4 regions of the Yersinia sp. 2541 StPb PI genome follow, and region 1 is predicted to be linked to each of the others. Evidence: predicted binding sites of a transcription regulator. Region 1 holds the regulator's gene; each other region holds the start of a gene.

Region 1 (6,037 bases):
CTGGGCATCATGTAATAAAGTCATGATTACTCTGACCAACACCGGGGATGAGATAGTCGGCCAAGACTGGGCTATTTATTTCCATAGTATCCGCCAGATTCTGACCGTCGATAATAGCCAGTTTAAAATTACGCATCTGACGGGCGATTTGCATAAAATTGAACCTACCGCCAAATTCACCGGATTCCCCGCCAATCAAGCGGTTGAAATCCCTATTACTGGCGAATACTGGCAGTTGTTTGCCACTGACTTTATGCCGCGCTGGTATGCCACTGCTGGCGATGCTAAACCCAAAGTACTAAAAAATACCGATACCGAAGATATCAATGAGTATCTGACACAGTTTACTGGCGATCAGTGGAAACGCACCAAAGATGACAATAATGTGCTGATGACGCCGGAATCACGCTTTGTTAAAAACGAAGCGGTAAAAACGTTATCTGTGGCTAACTTGCGTGGGCAAATAATCCCTACGCCTATGGAGATTAAGCTCTATAAACAGGATGTGGATCTGAGTCACGGGGTTGCGCTGGATCTGAGTGTATTGCCTAAAGCTGCCGCAGAGGCAGCTCAGCAGCGCTTCGAATTACTGGGTCTGAAGGCCAATTCAGCCGGTTTCCCGATAAAAACTGTGATTCAACCTGCCGCGTTTAAAGGTGACTTAGCGGTTTCCGGTGCTTACGAGCTGAAAATTGGCGAGAAAGGGGCACAGGTTATTGGTTTTGATCCGAGCGGCGTGTTCTATGGCCTGCAATCCATTCTATCGTTGGTTCCGACTGACGGCACTAAGACTATTGCCACTCTTGAGGCGAAAGATGCGCCACGTTTTGAATACCGGGGTGTGTTCCTCGATGTTGGCCGTAATTTTAAAACCAAAGATGCAGTGCTGCGCTTACTTGATCAGATGTCAGCTTATAAGCTGAACAAATTCCACTTCCATCTAAGTGATGATGAAGGCTGGCGTATTGAAATCCCAGGCTTGCCCGAATTGACCGATGTTGGTAGCAAACGTTGTCACGATTTGACGGAGAATACCTGCTTGCTGCCGCAATTGGGTTCTGGCCCAGACAGCAATAATATGGGTAGCGGCCATTTCACTCGTGATGATTATATTGAGATTCTGAAATATGCCAAAGCACGCCAGATTGATGTGATCCCTGAAATCGATGTGCCAGCACACGCCCGTGCAGCCGTAGTGTCGATGGAAGCCCGTTATAACAATCTAATGAAACAGGGCAAAGAAAAAGAAGCTAACGAATTCCGTCTGCTTGACCCGACTGATGATTCCAATACCACGTCAGTTCAGTTCTATGAGCGTAAAAGCTATCTCAACCCATGCCTCGACTCTTCTAAGCGGTTTGTCGATAAAGTGATTGGCGAAATGGCGCAGATGCATAAAGAAGCCGGTATGCCACTGACTACCTGGCACTTTGGTGGCGATGAAGCGAAAAATATCCGTTTGGGTGCGGGTTATCAGGACAAAAACGGGCCGATTGAAGCGGGTAAAGGCATTATTGATAAGAGTGTTGAAGATAAACCTTGGGCCAAATCACAAGTTTGTCAGGATATGGTCAAACAAGGCAAGGTGCAGGATGTTGAACATCTTTCCAGCTATTTTGCCATTGAAGTCAGTAAGTTGGTTAATGCTCACGGCATCGAGAAGATGCAGGCTTGGCAGGATGGGTTGAAAGACGCCAAAGACGCCAAAGCGTTTGCCACTAAACGCGTTGGTGTCAACTTCTGGGATACCCTCTATTGGGGTGGTGCTGACTCAATCAATGATTGGGCCAATAAAGGTTATGAAGTGGTCGCGTCAAATCCAGATTATGTCTACTTCGATATGCCATATGAAGTTAATCCGAATGAACGCGGTTACTACTGGGCAACCCGCTTTAATGACGAAGCGAAAGTATTCAGCTTCGCACCAGATAACATGCCGCAGAATGCCGAGACCTCAGTGGACCGCGATGGTAATCACTTTAGCGCGAAAAGCGATAAACCTTGGCCGGGTGTACATGGCATCTCGGGTCAGTCATGGAATGAAACCGTCCGCACTGATGAGCAGATGGAATACATGATCTTCCCGCGGATGTTGCCATTGGCCGAGCGTGCCTGGCATCGCGCTTCGTGGGAGCAAGATTACAAAGCGGGCCGCGAATATCAAGGTGGCCAGACGCATAGCGTCGATACCAAGGCGTTGGACATCGATTGGCAACGTTTTGCCAACATCATGGGCCAACGTGAACTGGCAAAACTGGATAAAGCCGGTGTGTCATATCGCCTGCCTGTCCCCGGTGCTCGGGTTGTGGCGGGGCAGTTGGAAGCCAATATCTCACTGCCGGGCCTGATTATCGAGTATTCAACTGATGGCGGTAAGCAGTGGCAGAAGTATGATGCGAAGGCAAAACCTACCGTGAGTGGCGAGGTGATGATCCGCTCCACCAGCCCAGACGGTAAGCGTAGTAGCCGTGCTGAGTCGGTTAAAGTCTGAAAATTGGTAATATCGAGCTGTGTCTAATGTTATCTCCTGTTTGCTTTATTTTTTGGCCAAACAAATTTAAGTGAAGTTGAGTTGATGGTTTTTCCCCCGGCAGGTCCGGGGTTTTTTTTGCTGTAAAATTGATGCAGCTCGCTAAAGGGGGGAGAGTCAATAAATGGGGGCGATAAACAGTGAATTTGTCACTCAGGAAAGAACAATAACGGGATAGATACCCAATGTTATTGGTGTTGCAGATAGCTAGCAGGCGAACGAACCCAGAACATCGCTAACACTCTAGTGGCTTTCAGTACCAAGGGGATAAATATCAAGGACATAAATAAGAACGACCACCTGACTCCCAACCGAGAGATACTCAGGTATAGAACGGGAAAGGTGGCCATCTTGCTGATAGCTTATGTTAACCAAACAGTAGAACCTATCAATCTGGATTAAACATAAGCCGTAGTGTATTCAGTGCTTAAAATCTTTATAAGATAATGCTTTCAAAGCACATTATCTTTTATCGTGTGCCGACTCGTTTTCACGGCAATCACCGGTCTCACAATGGCCGTACAGATACAGACTGTGATTGGTCAGCTTGATACCATGCTGTTTAGAAATTTCACGTTGAAGCGATTCAATGGATTCATTGCTAAACTCAATCACTTTGCCGCAATCCAGGCAAATCAAGTGATCATGATGATGCTGCTGCGTCAGCTCAAAGACTGATTTACCGCCTTCGAAATTGTGGCGGGTAACAATACCGGCATCATCAAACTGGTTCAGTACGCGGTAAACCGTGGCTAAACCAATCTCTTCACCAATATCGATCAGCTTTTTATAAAGATCTTCCGCGCTGACGTGGTGGCACGCCGGATCTTGCAACACTTCCAGAATTTTAAGCCGGGGCAGTGTTACTTTAAGGCCTGCGTTTTTTAAGGCTTTGTTGTTGTCAGTCATGCGGATTCAGTCCTGTTACTATCGTTTCAAATTAAGGCTGTTCAGCCTATGACATCCGTGGCGCAATAATTACAATTACGTCTCATTATAGAACTGCTAGCCCCAAATGAAAACCGTGGTTGTTAACAAAGATATAATTGCACACTTTGTAAGATTAATCATGCAGTGTATTGATGAATGGGGATAACACATCATTTAAGTGTACAGTGACGAGGGATAAAGTTACAAATTTGTAGCAGTTTATTTTCATTTTGCGCGCAGGAAGATGTGGATATGTGGGCCGCTTAACAAAGCACAATCGGATAGCCGGACGCGCTGTTCACCATGGATGGGAGCTAAAGAGAGAGAAAACAACGTTATGACAAAAAGCACAGCTCAAAAGGATAAAAGGCAACGGAAACGCCCGGCAGTGTTGAACACGACCATAGCGTTTCCGACAGGCTTGATTAACCCACTATCTCAGACAGGCTCAGTTCTTCAGTAATCTGTTTTACCCATGCCTCAACCCGCTCATTGGTAAGTTCTGGCTGACGGTCTTCATCAATTGCCAGACCAATAAAGTGGTCGTCATCCGCCAGACCTTTGGACGCTTCAAAATGGTAGCCCGCGGTTGGCCAATGGCCCACGATTGCGGCACCACGTGGCTCAATGATGTCGCGCACGGTACCCATCGCATCACAGAAATATTCTGCGTAGTCTTCCTGGTCACCACAACCAAACAGCGCCACCAACTTGCCATTGAAATCGATCTCTTCCAGTGTTGGGAAGAAATCATCCCAATCACACTGCGCTTCGCCGTAATACCAGGTTGGGATCCCAATCAGCAAAATATCGAAGCCTTCTAAATCTTCTTTACTGCTTTTGGCAATGTCGTGAACCTCAGCAACATCTTTGCCCAGTTGCTTTTGGATCATCTTGGCAATGTTTTCAGTATTGCCAGTATCGCTGCCAAAGAAAATGCCTACAGTTGCCATATAGCTAAATACCTTTTAAATTCAAATAGTTATGCAAATTACTGAGCGTTCTGCCCAATATTATAACACATGTATAGGGCGACATAATGCCAGAGAACCCCATCAGGCTTTTATCAAGTTTATGCGATATTAAATTTTTGTGAGTCGCTCAACCTTATAACTCCATTGCCGATAACCGTTGTGTAACTGAATAGTTGCAATTTGCGGTGCCAGGGGGAAACCCGTCAGATGAAGGTCTGCCGGCAAAGGAGTTGTCGTTAGCTGTATGAACGTCCTTTATTGCTTTTCGGTCATCAAATAACACCAGAGTCTCTAACGATAACTATCCGATATATAAGGGGAACGAACATGCAGTTTTTAAAAAATATTACTATCAGGGCGGCATTGCTTTGGGTACTTGGCGCATTTTGTCTGCTCTGGGGCGGTGTATCGGCCTATACCTTGTTATCACTCAACCAACTGACACAATCCTCCAACGCGAATACTGTGTTGGTTGAAAATATGAATTTGGTTAATCAGGGGACGGATCAATATTTCCGTATGGTGACACGTCTGTCTCGTTCAGTAGATTACCGCCAGAGCGGTAATATCGTGGATGCTGACAAAGAATTGAAATCATCCCATGTTGCATTGGAAAACCTGAAACAAAAGTTGGCAGAATTTAAAACTATTGACCATGCACAGTTAGACTCCGCTTTGGTTAGCGGCGTGATTGATGGATGGAGTGGGTTAATTGAACAAGGGGTTACGCCGCTGTATCAAGCTGCAATGGACAATAACAGCGCCGCTTATCAGGATTTAGCGAAAAAAACGGTACCTGCATTGAGTCGCCAGTATGGTTCAGTGGCTGAAAAGTTTAATCAGGCGGCATCAAAAGCTATCGGGGTGGCTAAAGATCAATTCTCTCATTTGACCAAAGTGAGCAGCATTACCCTTATCTCAGCGCTGATCGCCGGTCTGGTGATTTTACTGGCAACAGATCGCTATCTGGTTGCCAACCTGGTGCGCCCACTGGACGATATTCGCGAGCATTTTCGCGTGATTGCTTCTGGTCAGCTTGGTCTGCCTATTGCTGATTTTGGTCGCAACTGTGTTGGGCGGTTATTCCCGCTGCTGCGTGATGTACAAACCAGTTTGGTGAATACTGTTCAGGCAATTCGTAGTAGCACCGATGGGATCTATCATGGTGCAGCCGAGATTTCAGCCGGTAACACCGATTTGTCATCCCGCACTGAGCAGCAAGCTGCGGCGCTTGAAGAAACAGCGGCTAGCATGGAGCAGTTAACCGCAACCGTAAAACACAATGCTGATAATGCACACCATGCCAGTCAACTGGCGGCGAATGCCTCCGCCACCGCGAAAAAGGGCGGAATATTGGTAGCAGATGTGGTTAACACCATGAATGAGATTTCAGCCAGTTCGCGGAAAATAGCCGATATCACGACGGTAATTAACAGCATTGCTTTTCAGACTAACATTTTGGCACTGAATGCAGCCGTTGAAGCCGCCCGTGCCGGTGAACAAGGTCGTGGCTTTGCTGTGGTTGCCAGCGAGGTGCGTAATCTTGCACAACGCAGTGCACAGGCCGCGAAGGAGATTGATGGCTTGATTAATGAGTCGGTTA
Region 2 (6,037 bases), 2.7 Mb from region 1:
GCTATTGAAAAGTCGCGAGCCTTATTTATTTCTGATGGGACGGCAATGAATAATCTTGCGGTAGTAGCAATGCTTGATAACCGTTATAGCGATGCAGTGAGAATATTATTACCTGATTATTTGTCGGGTAAAAAAAACTCGTTAAGGTTACATAACCTGGTCTTTTCACTGATTCAACTCGGTGATACAACCTATGCAAAAAAAATCATTATTGCTGAAAAAATGGCTAAAGACCCGGATGAGTTAATACTCGCCCTAAGTCAAGTTCAGAGCCTTCAGCAAGAGAGATTAAGTGATAAAGGTGCGTAAATGAGTAAAATAAGAGAGCAATTCTTCCATTCGAATGAGGGGTCGGTCACTATTGATTTTACGGTAGTCTTTGTTCTATTTTTATTGACGTTACTCTCTTGTGCAGAGATAGGCCGTTTGCTCTATATCTCTGCCAGTTTAGATCTGGCGGTTTCAGAAGCGGTAAAATCGACTAAGAATAGAGAGGGCAGTAATAGTGCCATATTGAGGCAAAGTTTAAATGCTCAGAATGGTATTTTAGGTGTTTTCATAACAAATAACAATGCGATTAATACTACTGTAGAATTTAGCAATAGTATATCTGACCTCATTAGTCAGATATATTCAGGCTCAGAAACGTCGCCACTGGCCAAATACACAGTAACTTACATCTATCAACCTATTTTCTTTCCTATCCCCTCACGCTGGGCTAATATCCAACTATCTCGTGAGGTGATTTTTGTACAAGAAAATCAATAACATAGGCTTTATTAGCAATAATAATGGCTCAGCTATTATTGAGTTTTCATTTGTCATTTTCATAATAATGCTATTAATAAAACTATTGATTTCAGTGACTGAATATCAATCAACCGTAGGTAAACTAGACCGGATATCTTATTCGCTTGCCGGAATAATTCGGGAAAGGAACAGGTTATATTCTGATGATGAAATACTAACTCAAAATAATGTTAATGATTTAACAACTCTGGCGAGCAATATGCTATTAACTTCGGGTATATCCAGTGATAATTTCGCGATAACAGTTGAAACATTACATTTTAATCCCGCTGAATCAGCAGCACCTGGTAATAAGATTATTAATGATACTAAGAGTGAAGAGTTTAGCGTCGGTATTTGTCAACCCATTATGTCATTGCGTGAAATGGACGATTTATCACCCTACAGTAATCGTGGCCGGTGGGTGCCACTGTACCAGGTCACCTTATGTTTACCTGCCCCCACAGGGTATCAAGCGTTGTTTAGCCAGATAGAACCCATCCCTATATTAAGGTCATCAGCGGTAACTATCGAGCGTTAATCCTAGCGAGGATGAACTTATTTATAAAAAAGGCTATTTATGATAAAAAATAGATTTACTCACATTAAAGTACGACTATTGGTGCCATTGATAAAGAATGAGCAAGGGGCTATCTTATTTCCCTTTATTATATTTTTGCCCTTGGTTATTGGGCTAATATTTTTTTCTTTTGAGCTCACTCATTTTTTACAGAAAAAAGCCAAACTCTCAGATGCAATGGAGCAAGCAACATTAGCACTGACAGTAGAAAATAACCATAGTACTCCGAGTTTAACTCAAATAGCGCAGAATGAAGCCATAGTGAGTTCTTATGCTCATGCTTATCTGCCAGCAGAAATATTTTCAACACCGACTATAGATATAATCAATAATAATGGCAGAATTGAGTATGCGGCTGAGATCAACATGAGCTACTTGGCTAGATTTTTAACTAACAATCCAGTAACCAATTTTAGTGCGATGATAAATGCAACAGATAGAGGAGCAGCAAGAAAAAATATAATCAGTGCACCGATAGAGAATATAGATGTAGTATTTGTCGCAGATTACTCTGGTTCAATGGATGATCATTTTAATCATAATGAATCCGAGCCAAAAAAATAGATGCGTTGAGAGACATATTTAACCGCCTCAATAATAACATCTTAAAAAATGAGAATATACATACCATAGGGTTTATACCATTTTCATGGGGGACTAAACAGCGTATTGGGAACGGTGCACAAACGAAGGAGTATTGCCATTTACCTTTTGTGCCAAAGCAACATAGCCCAAATGGTGATTACCTTCGTAAATATACATTATCTGGGTTAAAAAAATTCCCTGGATTGGAGGGATTAGAAAATATTGACCATATCGCATATGGGAAAGTAACCAGCGAGATATATAATGACACTAAAAATAAAATTGATGAATTAAATATTGAAGATGCAGAGTCTGCTTATACATTCCTTTCCCGCTCACAAAAGATCCTCCAACAATTATATCAACTTGAAATAATAGGAGAGAGTATTGATTACGTTGCAACGATAAACTCAATACCACGCAACAGCGCAGTGATACCACCGAAAGTAATTAACTTTCCAGTTGATGACATATTCAATAGCTACGTTTGTTTAAATCGAGCAAACTCCTATTCATTAAATGAACATGATAGTAATGAGATTATCGATGATATGATTAATATGTCCCCTTTAGGCGGTACACTAATAAGTTCAGGGATATTATCTGCTAATAATTTATTTAATGAAATCAGCTCTAACACCAATAAAAAGCTGATGATAATTCTTTCTGATGGTAATGATAGCTTTGAAAGTGCACATAAAGAAAATAAAGGTTTTTATGTCACACAAAGCCTTATCAAAAAAGGTATGTGCAAAAAAATAAAAGAGAATGGGATCACTATGGCTTTCATCGCTATTGGATATAAACCTTTATATAACACCCGTTCGCCAAGATATATCGATTGGAAAGAGTGCGTAGGTGAGGAGAATTACTACGAAGCACAAAATACTCATGAACTGGAAGGCGACCTTCTACAAGCGTTGGGGGCGGTAGATACCAGTGAAGTGGGCCGTAATACGCCGAAAGATTAATGTCAGGCGCGGCAACCGTAACCGCGCCTGCGTTGCAGGCTATTTTGCCATGCCCGCTTCCATACCGACTAAGCCAACCTTGAGATAACCTGATTTGCGTAGCGCATCCATCACGCTCATCAGAGTTTCATAATCCACCACTTTATCCGCCTGGAAGAAGATAGTGGTTTCTTTATTGGATTGCGTCATTTTATCCAACGCCGCGGCCAGAGTGTCGCGGTCAACCTGCTGGTCACCGACATAAAGCTGATTATCGGCTTTAACTGTCAGGAATACCGGTTTTTCCGGCCGCGGCTGTGGTACCGCTGAAGACGCTGGTAAATCCACTTTAATATCGACTGTTGCCAATGGTGCTGCCACCATAAAGATTATCAGCAGTACCAACATTACATCGATAAAGGGTGTCACGTTGATTTCGTGTAATTCACCGCTTTCATCAAGATTGTCATTCATACGCATGGCCATAAATCACCCCGCACGCAATTGGTGAGGATGCTTAGATGACTTTGCCTCAGCGCTGCTCGCCAGATCAAGATCGCGGCTTAATAGCAGCAATACTTGGGCGGCAACGTCACCCACCTGTGCACGGTAACTACCAATTAAGCGAGCAAATATATTGTAGATAACTACCGCAGGGATTGCTGCGACCAGACCTAACGCCGTTGCCAGCAAGGCTTCTGCGATACCCGGTGCAACAACAGCCAGATTGGTGGTTTGCGAATGAGCAATACCAATAAAGCTGTTCATAATGCCCCACACGGTGCCAAACAACCCGACAAACGGTGAGATTGCACCGATAGTAGCCAGGAATCCATTGCCTTTACCCATTTGGCGACCAATGGCTGCTACACGGCGTTCCAACCGGAAAGCCGTACGCTCTTTAATGCCATTGTTATCATTGGATTCTGTCGACAATAGGCGCTCGTTTTGCGCTTCTCGTAGCAGTAAGGCACTAATGCTATCGGTGCTAAAAGCCTCCGCCCGCTCAGACGCGGTATCCATATCAGTCACAGCCCCGATAACTTCATGTTCTTGCTGCAAACGGCGGCGAGCACGGAATAATTCAGTACCTTTGGAGAACAAAATAGTCCAGGTTACGATTGAGGCTAACACCAGACCAATCATCACCCCTTTAACGACGACGTCTGCATGCTGATACATGCCCCAGACAGATAAGTCCATTGCCAACCCTTGTGGCACAGGTGCCGCCAGAGGCTGGACCATAGGTGCTGGGTTTGCAGGTGCAACAGCTTGTGCATTTGCAGCGACCGGTGTGATTTCCGGTGTAGGTAGTGGGGTTGACGTTGCAGTTGTTGGTGTAGCAACAGATGCAGCGACTGCACTGCTGTTGCCTGGCGCGGCCTGTGCATGACCTGCCAAACCGGCCACCAGCAATAATGCCATTACGCCTGCTATCATCCGGCCTTGCACGAATGATTTATCTTTAATCTCTTTGCCAGCTATTTTCACGCTGTGCCTCCACCCAATATGCATATCAATTTAAGGACGAAATCAGGTGCCGATCATATCAAACAAATCGGGAATTGATAGTAATTATCATTAGTATTTGAGACGATTTTTTAAGAATGAAAGAGAATTATTCTGATTGAAACAATTATGTAAATTAATAGAAATGATAGCGACCTTAATTATTCCATGCCGATAACATTAGATATAAAGATAAGAAGTGATTGATTGAACTAAAGAACTCTCACCAAGACTCCTTAATAAATCCCTTGTTTTGCCACTTACACAGAATTTCTCCATTACAAACCGTCAGAAAACAGCGCGTCACTCTCTTTAGTTTTTTTCATGGTGAAAGCTGCCCCCACATAACAATCATCATGCTAACGTAAGGAATATATCTCTAAAATGAATGCTGGCTCTGGAACTACAGCATATCCTATATAAAGGTGACGACACGATCATGTCTGCAAACAAAGAAACGACAGAAAAACTGGAAACAGCCTTAGTCAGTGCGGGCAGAAGTAAACGATTTACTCAAGGCTCAGTGAATACGGTGATCCAGCGAGCTTCATCGCTGGTTTTCGACTCGGTAAAAGCGAAGAAGCATGCCACTATCAATCGGGGAAAAGGCGAATTATTCTATGGCCGCCGAGGCACCCTGACTCACTTCTCGCTGCAAGAGGCGATGACAGAGCTGGAAGGTGGCGCAGGTTGCGTCCTTTATCCTTGCGGTGCCGCGGCTATCAGCAACGCAATTTTGTCATTTGTCGCAACGGGTGACCATGTGCTAATGACCGGTTCTGCTTATGAGCCGGCCCAAAGTTTTTGCGATAAAATTTTATCACGCATGAATATCACCACGACCTATTTTGATCCGATGATAGGTGCCGGGATCGACTCATTAATTACCCCAAAAACCAAAGTGGTATTCCTTGAGTCACCCGGTTCCATCACCATGGAAGTACAAGATATTCCGGCAATGGTACAAGCCATCCGGGCCGTTTCACCAGACATCATTATTATGATGGATAACACCTGGGCTGCGGGTGTGCTGTTTAAAGCACTGGATTTTGGTATTGATATCTCTATCCAATCAGGAACTAAATACATCATTGGTCATTCTGATGCGATGCTGGGGATTGCCGTTGCCAACGCGCGTTGTTGGGAGCAACTGCGGGAAGACTCTTATCTGATGGGGCAAATGGTTGATGCTGACACAGCTTATCTTGCTAGCCGTGGATTGCGCACACTGGGCGTGCGTTTAAAACAACACGAGAAAAGCAGTATTGAAATTGCTAACTGGCTGGCTCAGCGCCCGGAAGTTGCCACTGTCTATCACCCTGCCCTGCCAAGCTGCAAAGGCCATGAATTCTATAAACGAGACTTCACTGGCTGTAATGGCTTGTTCTCTTTTGAATTAAAAGAAGAGTTAAGTCAGCAACAGTTAGAGGCTTATCTCGACCATTTCACCCACTTCAGTATGGCCTTTTCATGGGGCGGTTTTGAATCCTTGATTCTGGGTTATCAACCGGAGAATATCCGTGCCATTCGTCAGTATGAAGGGGACGGGATAAAAGGCACACTGTTCCGTCTGCATATTGGTCTGGAGAATGTGCAAGATTTGCAGGACGATTTGGCCGCAGGA
Region 3 (6,037 bases), 1.9 Mb from region 1:
GTTGACTTTTAATCAATTGGTCGCAGGTTCGAATCCCGCACGACCCACCATTATATCAAGTACCGTATTAACTCCCCCAGATCTAAAAACTCAAAAACTACACGAAATCGTGTGGGTGAGACCCTGCGTTCAGGTTCGAGCCGAGCGAAGCGAGACAGCAACGCGCGAGCGTTGACCCGAAGGGCGAGGTCAGAGACCGAGTAATCCCGCACGACCCACCATTATATCAAGTACCGTATTAACTCCCCCAGATCTAAAAACTCAAAAACTACACGAAATCGTGTGGGTGAGACCCTGCGTTCAGGTTCGAGCCGAGCGAAGCGAGACAGCAACGCGGGAGCGTTGACCCGAAGGGCGAGGTCAGAGACCGAGTAATCCCGCACGACCCACCATTATATCAAGTACCGTATTAACTTCCCCAGATTTAAAAACTCAAAAACTACACGAAATCGTGTGGGTGAGACCCTGCGTTCAGGTTCGAGCCGAGCGAAGCGAGACAGCAACGCGGGAGCGTTGACCCGAAGGGCGAGGTCAGAGACCGAGTAATCCCGCACGACCCACCATTATATTTACTACCTCACTTAGAACGCCATCTATTGCTTATTAACGGGCATATCACATCAGTCGCGGCATTAAACTTACCCACTAAAGTTGTCCAGCCTTTGATTACTCAAAGAGTCATCATCCGTGTAAATAGTCCGGGTATGAATCGCAGGTATAAAAAAAGGCGCCGTAGCGCCTCTTTAGAGATTTTTTTCTGATACTTAGAGTACCAGGCCCGCAATAGAGGCGGACAGCACACTGACCAGCGTAGAGCCGTATAACAGCTTCAAGCCAAAGCGTGAAACTACATTCCCTTGGTGCTCATTCAAACCTTTAATCGCACCGGCTACGATACCAATAGAGGAGAAGTTAGCGAATGAAACCAGGAACACTGACAGAATACCCACGCTGCGTGGCGACAGTTCTGATGCCACTTTCTGCAAGTCCATCATTGCCACGAATTCGTTAGATACCAGTTTGGTTGCCATGATGCCACCAACTTGTAAGGCTTCATGAGTCGGTACGCCCATCACCCAGGCAAACGGGAAGAAGACATAGCCCAAGATACCCTGGAAGCTGATACCGAACAGCAAGCTAAATAAGGCATTCATCGCAGAAATTAACGCGATAAAACCAATCAGCATGGCTGCAACGATGATAGCAACTTTGAAACCGGCCAGAATGTACTCACCCAGCATTTCAAAGAAGCTTTGGCCTTCGTGCAAGTTGCTTAGTTGCAACTCTTCCTCGTCCTCTGCTTTATACGGGTTGATCAATGACAACACGATAAAGGTACTGAACATGTTAAGTACCAGCGCCGCAACCACAAACTTCGCGTCCAGCATTGACATATATGCACCCACGATTGACATAGAAACTGTCGACATCGCGGTTGCTGCCATGGTGTACATGCGTTTTTCAGACATTTTGCCCAAAATGTCTTTATAGGCGATGAAGTTTTCAGATTGACCCAGAATCAGTGAGCTGACGGCGTTGAATGATTCCAGCTTACCCATGCCGTTAACTTTAGACAGCAAAGTACCAATGATACGAATAACGACGGGGAGAACTTTGATATATTGCAGAATACCAATCAGAGCAGAAATAAAGACGATAGGGCACAGCACTCTCAGGAAGAAGAACGCCAAACCTTTATCACCCATATTGCCAAAGACAAAGTCGGTACCGTTGGCGGCAAATCCAAGCAACTTGTCGAATAAACCGGCGAATCCTTTCACAAAACCCAATCCAGCTTCCGAATGGAGGAAGAAGTACGCCAACAACACTTCAATTACCAGCAATTGAATAACAAACCGAATGCGGATGCTTTTACGATCCTTACAGATCGCCAGAGCTAATATGGCCACCACGACTAAGGCCAACGCAAACTGCAGAATATGGGACATGTGTGCTCCAAATTTGAGGCAGGCTAGATTTCGGTGGACATTTTATGTAACGGCTACATTAAAAACGAGATGTAGGCAGCAAATATAGAAATTCACTTGCACTAATGCAAACGAATTAGTGGAGTGGATCACAAAAAATAGGATGTTAATAATTTGCTACGGAAGTAGTTTAAATATGCTAGGTTGATCAATTGTAGTCATTCGTTACGAAAAGGGCGATGGAACATTTAACCCAACTTTTCAGAAAGCTACCACGGGTGATTGCTACACGGCTGATTATACGGTGTTAGCTATCAGAGAGATAAGTTCTACCACGCCAAGTGCGCTTGATAATTATTATCATTTAGATATTATTATTGATAAGAAAGTAGACGTAAGTTTTCAAGGGTAATACTGAATGCTGAATAGCCGTGCTGTCGATACATCCCGCCGTACATCAAGGAGGATAAAACTCTCCCTGATGGGGCCTGCTTTTATCGCGGCCATCGGTTATATCGACCCCGGTAACTTCGCAACCAATATTCAGGCGGGGGCCTCTTTCGGTTATACCTTATTGTGGGTGGTGGTTTGGGCCAACATCATGGCTATGTTGATCCAATTACTGTCCGCTAAACTCGGTATTGCCACTGGTAAAAATCTGGCTGAGCATATCCGTGATCGTTTTCCACGGCCTGCGGTATGGGCCTACTGGGTACAAGCCGAAATCATCGCCATGGCCACGGATCTGGCCGAGTTTATTGGGGCGGCAATCGGGTTTAAATTACTGCTAGGTGTGACCCTGCTTGAAGGTGCTGTCCTGACCGGCATTGCCACTTTCCTGATTCTTATGCTGCAAAAGCGTGGGCAAAAACCTCTCGAACTGGTTATCGGTGGGTTGCTGTTATTTGTAGCGGCGGCTTATATTGTAGAACTTATTTTCTCCCGACCAGAACTGGCGGCGTTGGGTCGCGGTATGTTGGTTCCTGACTTGCCTAACCGTGACGCGGTGTTTCTAGCGGCCGGGGTATTAGGTGCCACGATTATGCCGCATGTTATTTATCTGCATTCATCCTTGACGCAAACGGCGGGAGAAAACTCCAAGGCATCCCGTTATGCTGCGACTAAATTGGATGTGGCGATTGCCATGACAATTGCCGGTTTTGTGAATCTGGCTATGATGGCAACGGCGGCGGCGGCTTTCCATTTCAATGGTTATGGCAGTATTGCTGAAATCGAGCAAGCGTACCTCACACTACAACCCCTGTTAGGTAATGCCGCAGCCACTATTTTTGGTTTGAGTCTGGTTGCCGCTGGGTTGTCATCGACAGTGGTGGGGACCTTGGCAGGGCAGGTCGTCATGCAAGGCTTTGTCCGGTTTTATATCCCTATCTGGGTGCGACGCTCGGTCACGATGTTGCCTTCCTTTATTGTCATTCTGGCGGGTATGGATGCAACACGGATCTTGGTGATGAGCCAGGTACTGCTGAGTTTTGGTATTGCGTTGGCGTTAGTTCCATTGCTGGTCTTTACTGGCAATAAAGAATTGATGGGAGAGATGGTTAACTCAAAATTGATTCAGATTTTGGGGAAGATGATTGTGTTAGTGGTGGTTGGATTAAATGCTTATCTGTTGATTAGCTTGCTCTAACTTCTTCATACTGGCGGGATCGATAGCCAATCATCCGCCAGAAGCTTTTTTAATTAGTCATCATCATGATGGCGGTCATGCCCTTTTCCTCGATGATGTTTCTTGCCGTGGTTGTCATAATGTTTATCGTGTTTCTGATAGCGCCCTTCACGGTAATAATAGTTCTTTTGCCACCAGTCTCTGTTTTGCCAGCGGTGCCCATCCCAGTAATGTCCATGGCGATTTCGTTCGCCTAAATCCTGCCCCTGATGATCCTGCCACCATCGTTGATCGCGCCAGTCATAACCATCCCAATAATTGCCACGGCGATCTTGCTCACCGATCTGCAATGAAACACTGGGGAGTAGCTCAATACTTTCGGCATTTGCCATAGGAACGAGAGGAAACCAGGCTAATATCGTTACTAATAACAGTGGTCTTAACGCAATAGGTCTAAATATCGTTGGTTTCAAAACATCCACTTTTGACATGATTTATCCTTGCGCAGCTTTATTGGCTATGGCCTATCTTAAACTGCGGTTCGGCAACTGTGATTCAGATAAAACTGTAAAATAAAAAATTGAGATTTATCTGTAATAATGATGGATTAGGGGCACCGGAGTGCCCCTGTTGGGGACTTTGGAGAGAGCGTTTACACCAGAATATCTTCAATACGTTTGATTTCTTCGGTGCTGAAATCAGTGTTGGCTAGCATACCAACCGCGTCGTCAATCTGGCTGATTTTGCTGGCACCAATCAGTGCTGAAGTCACCCGCCCGCCACGTAATACCCAGGCTAAAGACATCTGTGACAACTTCTGACCGCGTTCGTGGGCCAATGCGTTCAACTGGCGCACCTTGGCCAGTTTTTCTGCGGTAAGCTGCTCGGGATTAAGGAATTTACTGCCACTGGCAGCCCTTGAGTCCTGCGGAATACCCGCCAAATAGCGATCCGTCAATACGCCGCCTGCCAGCGGAGAAAAGGCAATAGATCCTACGCCATACTCATCCAAAGTATCTTGCAGCCCGGTTTCAATCCAGCGTTCGAACATAGAGTATTTAGGCTGATGAATCAGGCAAGGCGTACCGAGATTTGCCAGAATTTCACAGGCCTGACGGGCTTGCGCCGCTGGATAGTTGGACAACCCGATATACAACGCTTTACCTTGGCGCACCAGCAGGTCCAATGCGGCCATGGTTTCTTCCAATGGTGTATTAGGATCCGGGCGATGGTGGTAGAAAATATCTACATAATCTAGCCCCATACGTTGTAGGCTTTGGTTGATACTGGCTACCAGATATTTCTTCGAACCCCAGTCACCATAAGGGCCGGGCCACATGGTGTATCCCGCTTTGGAAGAGATAATCAGTTCATCACGATAGGGGCGCAGGTCTTGTTGCAGGATGCGGCCAAAGTTCAGCTCGGCTGAACCGGGCGGCGGGCCATAGTTATTGGCTAAATCAAAATGGGTGATACCACTATCGAAAGCGCGATGCACTAAATTGCGGCTATTTTCGTACAGCGTGCTGTCACCAAAGTTATGCCACAGGCCAAGAGAAATTGCCGGAAGCATTAATCCACTACGACCACAACGATGATACTTCATCTCTTGATAACGGGAGGAAGCTGCCTGATAGACCATGATGACCCTTATTAACGAGAGTAAACGACAGTTTAGTGTATGCGTTTTCACCGACGACGTAAGCTAACGGGATCACAAGATAAGGCGGAGAAAGGGATGTCAGAAAATAATTACAGTGGTAGCTAATTAGGCATCTGGTTTATCGATACCATTACGACCGGTTAATTGGTCTAACAACCAATAGCCCGCTGGCCCCGGTGGGCTTTTTTTCGACCAAACCGCATCAATAGAGATCATTTTAGGCCAACCAATGGTGGGCAACGCGACCAGTTTTTGACGGCTGTATTGCTCCACCAGCCAGCGTGGCAAAATCGCCCAGCCGAAGCCTTGCTCCGCCATTTCTAACAACATTAAGTAGCTGGGGGCAGACCACATTAGCCCTTGCGACTGGTTGCGCTCAGTACGATTGTAAGTATTGAGGCAAAGTTGCCGGGCGGTAGCCAGTTGTTCGGGGTGAACCTGAGGGAGCTTTGCCAGCGCATGACCCTGCTGCACGAATATCGCCATTTCAGTCTGTGCGGCTAATCGGCTGGCCGCAATATCCGGTGGATAGTACGACTGAACTTCTACTACACCGATATGCGCTCGCCGTAGTTGCAGCAGGTCAATGACGTCGCCCTCTTCGGCAATCAGGCACTCAAATTCGATATCAGGGTAACGCTGCTCAAAGCGACGTAGTAAGTCCTCATGATGTGTTGGTTGATAAGTATCAGAAAGGACAAAAGTCAGTCGGGTTTCAACCTGACCTGCCAGACGTATTGATAGATTATCCAGCCGTTCGCTGGCCGCCAGAATTTCCTGCACATGGGATAGCACCCGGCGACCATGGTCAGTTAATAC
Region 4 (6,037 bases), 560 kb from region 1:
ATATTTCGCCAATACGCTATCGACGGTTTTGAAGTTAGCATCGATTTTTTGCAGCAGCGGCTGGTCGGCTTTTTCCAGCAATGGCCGCAGCAGATTAACAATTTTCTGTGCTCCATCAACGTTGGCCTGGAAATCCCACAGATCAGTACGACTATAACGGTCTTCTTCACCACTGATTTTGCTGGCCGCAACCTCTTCGATTAAGCCCGCAGCACCACCAACCACTTTATTTGGCGCAAATGTCAGGCCGGTGATGCGTTGTTGCAGTTCCAGGGTGTCCTTGTACAGTTGGTCGGCGAATTTATCCGCGCCTTTAGTGGTGTTGTCACCAAACAGGATTTTTTCTAACCGATGAAAACCGGTAAATTTCGGATCAGCGGCCTTCTGCTCAAAATCGTCCTCACGGGCATCGATACTGCCATCCAAATCTGAGAACAGTTCAGCAATCGGCTCGATACGCTCATAATGCTGGCGGGTTGGCGCATACAACTTGCGCGCCAGAGCCAAATCGCCTTTCTTGATTGCATCAGTAAAGGCTTTAGTTTGCGTGACTAATTGGGCAACCTCTTGTGTTACATAGACTTTATATTCAGCAATTGGCCCGACCAATGCCATCGCGTCCGGTTTTACCGCCGCGTGATCACCAGCCGCCGTGACTGTCAATTTACCTTTCGGGTTGCTGAGTAAGCCACAGGTCATATCGTATTCACCCGGCTCCAAATTAGCCGTCATCTTCTGGGTAAAACCCGGGGCAATATTTTCGCGTTCCTCAACCACCATCACGCCTTTGAGGATCTCCCACTCCAACCCTTTCTGACTGGCATTATGAACAATAAATTGAGTTTTACCGGCAGGAATAGACAGCGCCATCGGCTCACACTGCTTATCGTTAACGGTAATTTTAATTTGTGGAATATCAGCTGCTTGTACGTTGATAGCCACAGCAGGTAGTGCCAGTAACGCGGCGTGCAATGCAGTGCGACGGAAGAACCGGTTAGACATGTGAAAATTCCTGAATTATTGGTTAGTTTTCCGCGCAGCAGGGGCAATTGTGGCCGCCGTAGTGCGTGGTGGAAGGAAAAAGAGGATCAGTGCCGGAATCAGATAGATAAAGTAGACCGCAACTTCGCTGATTGTTGGTGCTTCCTGATAGCCAAACATCCCTTCAAGGAAGGTGCCGAGCAGTGAATGAGTGGAGAGCACATTCGTCAAATCGAACGCGATATCCTGAAAATGATTCCACAGACCGGCTTCATGGAAAGCTCTGATGGCTCCGGCGGCCAGGCCTGCGGCGACAAACAAGATAAACAGGCTGGTCCATTTGAAAAATTTAGCCAGATGCAACTTAACGCCGCCCCAGTAGATAGCCATCCCCACCAAAATGGCGCAGGTCAGGCCAAGTATTGCGCCAATTGGCGCGCCAATCCCGACATCCTGCTGGAAAGCCGCCAGTAAGAAGAATACCGATTCAAGCCCTTCACGGGCCACGGCAAAAAAGACCATCGCCACCAATGCCCAGCCCTGACTGCGGCCTGAGTTGAGTGCATTATCAATTGCCCCTTCCAGATGGACTTTGACTGACTTGGATACCTTGCGCATCCAGAAAACCATATAGGTTAAAATGCAAACTGCGACCACCGCAATAATACCTTCAAACAGCTCTTGCTGTTTTTGCGGAAACTCACCTGTGGTTTCATTAATAAAGATGCCGATAGCAAGGCATAGCGCGGCTGCCGTTACCACTCCAATCCACACTGCCCCCATCCATTGACCGCGTTGAGTACGCTTAAGGTAACTGGCTATCAAGCTAACAATCAGCGCGGCTTCCAGCCCTTCACGAAACATAATTAGAAATGGGACAAACATGCTAAGCACCCCTGCGCTGGATATGGGTATAAATATGTAATTATGAGTAACGTCAATTTTCGTAAAGAAAAGTAAAACTAAGAACGATAGTGATTATCATTCTGGCAAAAAGAAATTCAAGAGGCTAAATAAGAATATTGTTAAACAAACTGTGGCAAGTTGTTTCTGCTAGGTTAAATAACAAATAAATTCATTAAGATACGTTTTTTTAGGTCGCACCGCCCTCTCAGCCTATTTATCGATATCTGGCGCAATTTTCAGCAAAAAAAAGCCTCCTGTTGTACAGGAGGCGATGTTAAGCAACAGTAAATGCTATTAATAACTGCATGTGTGCGCTATTAAATGGTTTTAAACTCCGCTTCAGCATTACGGAAACGTTCAGTAATGGTATTACTTGGCGTATTGCCCAACAAGCTCACCACCACAATGGCGATACTGGCAAATAGGAAGCCTGGTATAATTTCATACAAGCCCAACCAGGCATATTGCTTCCAGACGATAACCGTAATAGCACCGAGCAACATCCCTGCCAGTGCGCCATTGCGAGTCATTCGTGGCCAAATCACCGAGATAAGAACCACAGGACCAAATGCGGCGCCAAAACCAGCCCATGCATAGCTAACCAGACCAAGAACCCGATTATCCGGGTCCGCTGCCAGTGCGATAGCTATCAATGCCACCAGCAACACCATGGCACGGCCGACCCACACTAACTCTTTCTGGCTGGCCTTTTTACGCAGGAATGCTTTGTACAGGTCTTCCGTCAACGCACTAGAACACACCAGTAACTGGCAGCTTAAGGTACTCATGACGGCTGCCAGAATAGCGGACAGTAAAATACCGGCAATCCATGGATTGAAGAGTAATTTAGCTAACTCAATGAAAACACGTTCGCCATTTTGGCTCACATTCCCAGCTTGTTCAGGATGGTTTTCAAAGTAAGCAATACCAAAGAAGCCCACCGCGATGGTCCCTGCCAGACAAAGGATCATCCAAGTCATACTGATGCGGCGTGCACTACGAATAGTACGGTGAGAGTCTGCCGCCATAAAACGCGCCAGAATATGTGGCTGACCAAAATAACCCAATCCCCAACCGAGTAGAGAGAGGATGGCAACCAGATTCAGCCCTTTAAACATGTCGATATTCGCGGGATTTTTCGCAGCAATGACCATCATGGAAGTGTCGATACCTCCCACCGCCAGAATAACAATAATCGGGGTCAGGATCAGAGCAAAAATCATCAGCGTTGCTTGTACTGTATCCGTCCAGCTTACTGCGAGGAAACCGCCAATAAAGGTATAGGCGATGGTGGCCGCAGCACCAGCCCATAATGCGGTGCCATAGCTCATATCAAACGTACTTTCGAATAAACGCGCACCGGCAACGATTCCTGAAGCGCAATAAATAGTGAAGAAAACCAAGATAACTACCGCTGATATCACCCGCAGCAATTTACTCTTATCTTCAAAACGGCTGGTGAAATAATCAGGCAATGTCAGTGCATTGTTATTGGCTTCGGTATGAACCCGCAAACGGCCTGCGACCAACTTCCAGTTAAGATAAGCACCAATCGTTAAACCAATGGCTATCCAGCTCTCGGAAATACCCGACAGGAATATTGCCCCCGGTAATCCCATTAATAACCAGCCACTCATATCGGAAGCACCGGCAGATAATGCAGTGACCACACTGCCTAAACTTCGCCCACCCAGAATATAATCATCAAAGTTATTGGTTGCCCGGTAGGCCATGAGGCCAATTAATATCATCCCAAAAATGTAAACTAAAAAAGTCACCAACATTGGCGTATTCATGGTCATGCAACGTCTCCATAGTGCGTATTATCGTTTTAATATATCCCGCTATTTTGAGTTCTTTCCGCTCAGTGCGGTGTCATGTTTTCACTCTGGAGAGCCGGAACGTGACACTCAGTTGCACCAGAGATGAATCTCGAACTCAAATAAACTACCAGCACAACTATTCGCTGGCGAACGGCCATCTCGCGGTGGCTATCCTAGTGGAGGAGTTTCCTTACTCACAACAAATTAAACAAATTTTTTACAAAAAATTCACCCTGCATCACATTACGCCATGTTAGAGGTTACACCTTCCATTGCAAAATGAGTCATACCTAAGGTTAATCCCTCACAAAGCCTACCATTGTTAGCATTAGCCTTAGTTAAACATAATATTCGATCCCTCCTACGCCCCGCTCGATTGTTAAAAACAAGACTGAATTCACACTTCATTCACGCCGTGATTTAACACGGTTGCACAAAGTTGCAACATGCCTGATATTATCAGGAATCAAATCATAATCCCCCTTATTAAAGGAGCCGGACAGCATGGGTAGCACCACAATGGGCGTGAAACTCGATGAAGCAACACGCGACCGTATCAAGGGCGCGGCACAGCGTATTGACCGCACGCCACACTGGCTGATCAAGCAGGCCATTTTTAACTATTTGGAACGACTGGAAAGTGGCAGTGAGCTACCCGAATTGCCAACACCCCATGTGACCCCTATCGCGGAAACGGACGATATTATGCCGCAAGTCACTGAAAGCGCACATCAACCATTTTTAGATTTTGCCGAGCAAGTGCTACCACAATCAGTAACTCGTGCGGCCATCACTGCGGCCTATCGTCGTCCCGAAACTGAAGCCATACCGATGTTATTGGAGCAAGCACGTTTACCGGCCGATTTAGCGCAAGAAACCCATAAGCTGGCCTATTCCATTGCTGAAAAATTGCGTAACCAGAAGAGTGCTAATGGTCGCGCGGGTATCGTGCAAAGCTTACTGCAAGAGTTCTCCCTCTCTTCACAAGAGGGTGTGGCATTGATGTGTCTCGCGGAAGCACTACTGCGTATTCCTGATAAGCCCACTCGTGATGCACTGATCCGCGATAAAATCAGTAACGGCAACTGGCACTCTCATTTGGGGCGCAGCCCGTCGATGTTTGTCAATGCGGCGACCTGGGGGCTGCTCTTTACCGGCCATCTGGTCTCTACTCATAATGAGGCTAAGCTCTCCGGCTCCTTAAATCGTATTATCGGTAAAGGTGGTGAGCCATTGATCCGCAAAGGTGTGGATATGGCGATGCGCCTGATGGGCGAGCAATTTGTGACCGGCGAGACCATTGCCGAGGCATTGGCGAACGCCCGTAAACTGGAAGATAAAGGATTCCGTTACTCTTACGATATGTTGGGTGAGGCAGCACTGACAGAGGTAGATGCTCAGGCTTATCTGCTCTCCTATCAACAAGCAATCCATGCTATCGGCAAAGCCTCAAATGGCAGGGGAATTTATGAAGGGCCAGGTATCTCAATTAAGCTGTCCGCCCTGCACCCTCGCTATAGCCGTGCTCAATATGAACGAGTAATGGATGAGCTGTATCCACGGCTATTATCGTTGACCTTGCAAGCACGGCAGTATGATATTGGCATTAACATTGATGCAGAAGAGGCTGATCGTCTGGAAATCTCCCTCGATCTGCTGGAAAAACTCTGTTTCGAGCCAAAATTGGCAGGCTGGAATGGTATCGGTTTCGTCATTCAGGCATACCAAAAACGTTGCCCCGCCACTATTGATGCCGTGATAGATATGGCCCAGCGCAGCCGCCGCCGGCTGATGATTCGCTTAGTCAAAGGCGCATACTGGGACAGCGAGATTAAACGCGCTCAAGTTGATGGGTTAGAAGGTTATCCGGTTTATACCCGCAAGGTGTATACCGATGTCTCTTATCTGGCTTGCGCGCGTAAATTACTGGCCGTACCTAATCTGATTTATCCCCAATTTGCCACTCATAACGCGCATACCTTGTCCGCTATCTATCATCTTGCAGGGCAAAATTATTACCCCGGCCAGTATGAGTTCCAATGCCTGCATGGCATGGGGGAACCGCTATATGAACAAGTCGTCGGGAAAGTTGCCGAGGGTAAGCTTAATCGCCCATGTCGTATTTACGCTCCGGTCGGTACCCACGAAACCTTACTGGCGTATCTAGTGCGCCGCCTGCTGGAAAACGGGGCCAACACATCGTTTGTCAATCGCATTGCCGATGCCACTCTGCCATTGGATGAACTGGTCGCTGATCCTGTTAGTGCTGTAGAAGCCATCGCCGCCAGTGAAGGGCAACTTGGTTTGCCTCATCCACGAATCCCGTT

What was found. The regulator Fur, encoded in region 1, represses iron uptake genes when iron is present. The targets are predictions, from matches to a motif close to ATAATAATGAGAACNACTATCAA.
Positions count from the first base shown of each region.
Region 2: the regulator Fur is predicted to act here: its motif matches at 4,470-4,492, upstream of exbB (tol-pal system-associated acyl-CoA thioesterase).
Region 3: the regulator Fur is predicted to act here: its motif matches at 2,276-2,298, upstream of V1953_RS06025 (Nramp family divalent metal transporter).
Region 4: the regulator Fur is predicted to act here: its motif matches at 1,944-1,966, upstream of efeU (iron uptake transporter permease EfeU).

Region 1 is NZ_JAZGQB010000001.1:3,291,299-3,297,335, reverse strand. Features, by position in the region: gene V1953_RS14895 (beta-N-acetylhexosaminidase) at 1-2,491, shown strand, start outside; gene fur (ferric iron uptake transcriptional regulator) at 2,993-3,439, opposite strand; gene fldA (flavodoxin FldA) at 3,886-4,413, opposite strand; gene V1953_RS14880 (methyl-accepting chemotaxis protein) at 4,762-6,037, shown strand, end outside.
Region 2 is NZ_JAZGQB010000001.1:616,095-622,131, reverse strand. Features, by position in the region: gene V1953_RS02735 (tetratricopeptide repeat protein) at 1-309, shown strand, start outside; gene V1953_RS02730 (TadE/TadG family type IV pilus assembly protein) at 310-768, shown strand; gene tadF (tight adherence pilus pseudopilin TadF) at 749-1,330, shown strand; gene V1953_RS02720 (TadE/TadG family type IV pilus assembly protein) at 1,370-1,933, shown strand; gene V1953_RS02715 (hypothetical protein) at 1,939-2,925, shown strand; gene exbD (TonB system transport protein ExbD) at 2,965-3,390, opposite strand; gene exbB (tol-pal system-associated acyl-CoA thioesterase) at 3,394-4,395, opposite strand; gene metC (cystathionine beta-lyase) at 4,853-6,037, shown strand, end outside.
Region 3 is NZ_JAZGQB010000001.1:1,360,127-1,366,163, forward strand. Features, by position in the region: tRNA gene V1953_RS06000 (tRNA-Lys) at 1-50, shown strand, start outside; RNA gene V1953_RS06005 (RtT sRNA) at 96-221, shown strand; RNA gene V1953_RS06010 (RtT sRNA) at 267-392, shown strand; RNA gene V1953_RS06015 (RtT sRNA) at 438-563, shown strand; gene V1953_RS06020 (NupC/NupG family nucleoside CNT transporter) at 765-1,949, opposite strand; gene V1953_RS06025 (Nramp family divalent metal transporter) at 2,347-3,576, shown strand; gene V1953_RS06030 (DUF2502 domain-containing protein) at 3,630-4,046, opposite strand; gene V1953_RS06035 (aldo/keto reductase) at 4,208-5,197, opposite strand; gene V1953_RS06040 (LysR family transcriptional regulator) at 5,324-6,037, opposite strand, start outside.
Region 4 is NZ_JAZGQB010000001.1:2,733,404-2,739,440, forward strand. Features, by position in the region: gene efeO (iron uptake system protein EfeO) at 1-1,002, opposite strand, end outside; gene efeU (iron uptake transporter permease EfeU) at 1,018-1,866, opposite strand; gene putP (sodium/proline symporter PutP) at 2,205-3,689, opposite strand; gene putA (trifunctional transcriptional regulator/proline dehydrogenase/L-glutamate gamma-semialdehyde dehydrogenase) at 4,215-6,037, shown strand, end outside.